DNA from 2 places in the Effusibacillus sp. SKA8 genome. Region 2 is predicted to be linked to the other one. Evidence: riboswitches for the same ligand, from Rfam matches in the RefSeq annotation. Region 2 holds a riboswitch; the other holds the start of a gene.
The links. A riboswitch is a leader RNA that binds a small molecule or an ion and turns the genes downstream of it on or off. The one in region 2 is predicted to bind cobalamin.

Region 1 (2,195 bases), on a different contig from region 2:
CCCGCCGCAAACGTCACTTTCATCCCGGGCGGCAACCGGCGCAGCCGGTTGCCGTAAGCGAGCGCGTCAAGCCTCATCTTTCCGGATGCTCCCTTTGCAGAGCACGACCGCGATAAAAGCCGATACCATACCCGATCACGCCCGCACCGGCGGCCGCTTGCAGAGCAAACAACAGGCTTTCCGTTTCCGGCCCTGGCAGCTCCAGCAGCGACTGAAACCACGGTTTGTAATCCGGCGACACTTCGGCGATGGCAGCCTCCGCCAAACCGTCAGCCCCCGCAAATTCCGCATCTTTTACAAAAATCAGGGGAGCCGCAATGAGCGCCGCAACCGCCAAGAGGATCCACCCGTTCATCCATTTGTCCAGCCTTTTCACAGTCCTACGCCCCTTTCATTTCCTGCAGTTGTTGTAATTCCTCGCGATTGTATGTTTGCAGCCAGTTCCATACGAGAACCGTCAACAACCCTTCGCTGATCGCAAGCGGAATCTGCGTAACCGCGAAGATGCCGGCAAATTTGACAAACGATGCCGGAATGCCGCCCGTTGCCGCCGGGAACGCAAGGGCCAGTTGGAAGGAAGTCACAACATAGGTCGTCAAATCGGCAATCGCCGCCGCCAGAAAAACGGCCAGCTTCCGCTTGCCTCCCCATCGTGCGGCGATCCGGTAAACCCCATATCCGGCGAAAGGACCCGCCACTGCCATCGAAAAAGCATTGGCCCCCAATGTCGTCAATCCGCCGTGCGCCAGAAAGAGAGCCTGAAACAGCAGGACCATGCTGCCCAGCACACTCATCGCCAAGGGGCCGAACAGGATGGCGCCCAATCCCGTCCCCGTGGGATGCGAACTGCTTCCCGTCACGGAAGGGATTTTCAGGGCGGATAGGACAAAACTGAACGCTCCCGCCAGTCCCAGCATTAACTTTGCCTCGGGACACCGTTTGACCGTGCGTTGAATGGAACGAAGCCCAAGGAGAAAAAAGGGCAGAAACGCCAGCCACCAGAAACCGGCCCACCAAACGGGCAAAAATCCTTCCATGATATGCATCCCGTAGGCGGCTTGCGGCGCGGCAACAAGAAAATACAAAACAAACCCGGAAATTAAGACAAAACTAGACACAAAACGTCGTTTTCGCATTCCAGCAGCCCGGCAACCTTTCCCCATTGCATTAAAAAATGCACAAAAAAATGCAATGGAAGAAGCTGCGGTATCCTCCCTTCGTGTAAAAAATTTCATGCCCCCGCAAAAAACCCCGGCCGAAAAGGCCGGGGTCGCGAAAACGACGGAAATTTGCAGCAAGGGGAACATCCGCCACATCCGCAAGGTTTTTATCCAACACCGAACCTTTTCCTCGAAGGCTGAGCAGGTGTACTCGTTTAGGTAGGTCTCCTGGCTTCCGGTTCATCGCGCTCTTTCGCCTTCCCTGATGACTCAAGTGGCATTTCCGAAAGAAAGCTCGCCGGTTACAGTGGCGGGACCGCTCGGGATTTGCACCCGATTCCCTGTTACCCCTTGTTCCCACAAGGGCACCTAGACGAGAACAATATGCCGTTTTTATGACAAACAGGATTGCAATATTTAAAATTAGGATACACGTACCCAAGACGGTTTGTCTATATCAATTTTTGCAAAAGAAACTGGCAGGATTTTCGCAAGGATGTTAGAATACATCAAGCAACACAAATTTTTGCCGATTTTGCCGAAAACAAATTTTTGCTTTGGGAACAGGTCCCCGTAAATCACCTGTCCGGGGACAAGAGGGAAGTCCGGTGCAAAGCCGGCGCGGTCCCGCCACTGTGACGAGGAGTCCTGTACGGAAAACCACTAGGCATAGCCCCGGGAAGGGAAGTGCAGGGCGATGAATCGAAGCCAGGAGACCTGCCTGTTCCAACGGCACCGCCGGGTATGCGGTCATGCCCGATCACCTACGGGAGATAGGGAGGTGCCACGCAAGGCTTTTCGCTCGCGGTTTGCGGCCTTGGCGTGTCCTCCCCTCCCTCGCGAGGGGATTTTTTATTGGGAGGGGCGACGAATGATCTTTTTTTTGGCGGGCACCAGCGATGCCCGTGAATTGGCGCTGGAACTCAAGGCCCAAGGCTACCCGTTGCTGGCGTCGGTGGTCACGGATTCGGCGGCCGGTTCCCTGCGGGAGGCGGGGATTGACGTATCAGTCGGGAGAAAAACGGCCGGGGAGAT
Region 2 (2,195 bases):
CAATTGGCCACATGGTAACGGTTCCAGTGGGACAATGGTTCGCAGCAAATTCCCGCCAGGAAATACGCAATGGCGCCTGCGTGGGTGACAACCGCCACCGTTCTTCCCGGATGCTGTTCCGCGATGGAACGAAGGGCGGACTCGATGCGGCCAAATACCGCCTGCCGCGTCTCGCCGCCTTCCCAACCGAATTCGTCGGCGCCGGGATTGAGAGCCGTATCTACCATGTCCTTGTGCGTTTCATAAAGGCGGATGATGGACTGCCCGTCAAACAGGCCGAAATTCATCTCTTTCAGGTCATCCCGGCAGGTAAGAGGAACTCCGAGGCGAGTTGCGATAATTTCTGCGGTCTTCGCGGCTCGCGATAACGGGCTTGCGTAAACCGCATCCACCGGGCGGCCCGTCCGGGCAAGTTGTTCCAGCCGTTCCGCCGTGACCTCCGCTTGCTGAATCCCCACTTCGTTGAGCGGTGTATCCGTCCAACCGGAAAGGCGATATTGCAGGTTGTCGTCCGTGATGCCGTGCCGGATCAAATACAGTCTTGCCATTCGACTCACCTTGGTGCATGATGGAAGTAATTCAATAGTCTATTATACTCGCAGGTGCCGTTTTATAGAAACGGAGAATAGGGAAACCGGTTAGAGTCCGGTGCGGTCCCGCCACTGTGAGAGGGAGTTTCCGTTCATAAGTCACTGTCCGGACGATCGTTGCGGACGGGAAGACGAACGGCGGCGATGATCTCAAGCCAGGAGACCTGCCTGCGGGTTTTTGCTTGGCCGCTTTTCGAGGAAAAAGGGGCTGGTGCGCACGCGCCTGTCTCCCTTTGTCCTCCGGCAAGGGGAGAAAATTTTTTACCAAAAACATGATCTGGAGGAGATACATATGGCGTGGAAATTACCGGAAAACATCGAGGGACTCGACCAGGAAGCGATGAAACGCGCCGCAGAGCGGCACGGTCAGTTGACCAAACCGGCGGGCAGTCTCGGCCTGCTGGAGGAGATCGGGATCCGGCTGGCGGGCATCCAAGGCGAGACGATCCCGGCGGCGACGCCGGCTGCGGTGGTCGTGATGGCGGGCGATCACGGCGTTACGGAGGAAGGGGTGTCCGCTTTCCCGCCTGAGGTGACGGTGCAGATGGTCTTGAATTTCATGGCCGGCGGGGCGGCCATCAATGCATTGGCCCGCAACGCCGGGGCGGACGTGCATGTGGTCGACATCGGCGTCAAGTCGGATATTCCATGGACCGGTCCGTTGTCCAACCGGTTGTGGATTGAGAAGGTTCGCTACGGGACAGCCAACATGGCAAAGGGGCCGGCCATGACAAGAGAAGAAGCGGAACGTGCGCTGGCGGTCGGCTGGGAGATGGGGAGCAAGCTGCACGAACAAGGTTATAAAATCGTGGCGTTGGGCGAAATGGGCATCGGCAACACAACGGCCAGCGCGGCGATTGCGTCCGTTCTGACGGGAAGGCCAGTCCGAGAAGTGGTGGGAGCCGGCACCGGGCTCACTTCCGAGGGAGTTTGCCGCAAGATCGACGTGATCGAAAAAGCGATCCGCCTGAATGCCCCCGATCCCGCAGATCCGGTTGACGTGCTGGCAAAAATCGGCGGTCTTGAGATCGCGGGGCTGGCCGGTTTGACCCTGTCCTGTGCGGCACACCGGATCCCTGTCGTCGTGGACGGATTTATCACAAGCTCCGCGGTGCTGGCCGCGGCAAAAATCGAACCGTCGGTTCTGCCGTACCTGTTCGGATCGCATTGTTCCGTAGAGCCGGGGCATCGCATAACGCTTGATGCACTGGACGTACAGCCGCTGTTTGATTTTGCGATGCGCCTTGGCGAAGGTTCGGGAGCGGCGCTGGCCTTGCCGATTATCCAGGGAGCCGCCCGCGTGCTTCGCGAAATGGCAACTTTTGCGGAAGCGGGCGTCGCGAATGCGGATTCATAAGACCGAACAACTCCACGCGATAGTCATTGCGGCAACCGGCCGGGGGGCCGAAATGCGGTATGCAGGAGATGATAACTTGGACAAACCGGCAAAAATCGTTTTGGTGATTGGCGGTTCGCGCAGCGGCAAAAGCCGTTTTGCCGAAACTTATTGTTTGAAACTGCAGAGAGAAACGGGGCTGCCGGTAACATACATCGCCACCTGCCCGCGAATCGACGCGGAAATGGAAGCGAGAATCAGGGCTCACA

Region 1: another riboswitch for cobalamin. It lies ahead of AC4ED1_RS13670 (energy-coupling factor ABC transporter permease); the one in region 2 lies ahead of cobT (nicotinate-nucleotide--dimethylbenzimidazole phosphoribosyltransferase).

What each region holds. Positions count from the first base shown of each region.
Region 1 covers NZ_JBZCSF010000019.1:29,185-31,379, forward strand. Annotated here, with positions in the region: gene cbiQ (cobalt ECF transporter T component CbiQ) at 1-77, opposite strand, end outside; gene AC4ED1_RS13665 (energy-coupling factor ABC transporter substrate-binding protein) at 74-355, opposite strand; gene AC4ED1_RS13670 (energy-coupling factor ABC transporter permease) at 381-1,136, opposite strand; cobalamin riboswitch at 1,362-1,548, opposite strand; cobalamin riboswitch at 1,709-1,899, shown strand; gene cobK (precorrin-6A reductase) at 2,032-2,195, shown strand, end outside.
Region 2 covers NZ_JBZCSF010000002.1:77,496-79,690, reverse strand. Annotated here, with positions in the region: gene AC4ED1_RS02630 (histidine phosphatase family protein) at 1-548, opposite strand, end outside; cobalamin riboswitch at 584-776, shown strand; gene cobT (nicotinate-nucleotide--dimethylbenzimidazole phosphoribosyltransferase) at 883-1,947, shown strand; gene cobU (bifunctional adenosylcobinamide kinase/adenosylcobinamide-phosphate guanylyltransferase) at 1,934-2,195, shown strand, end outside.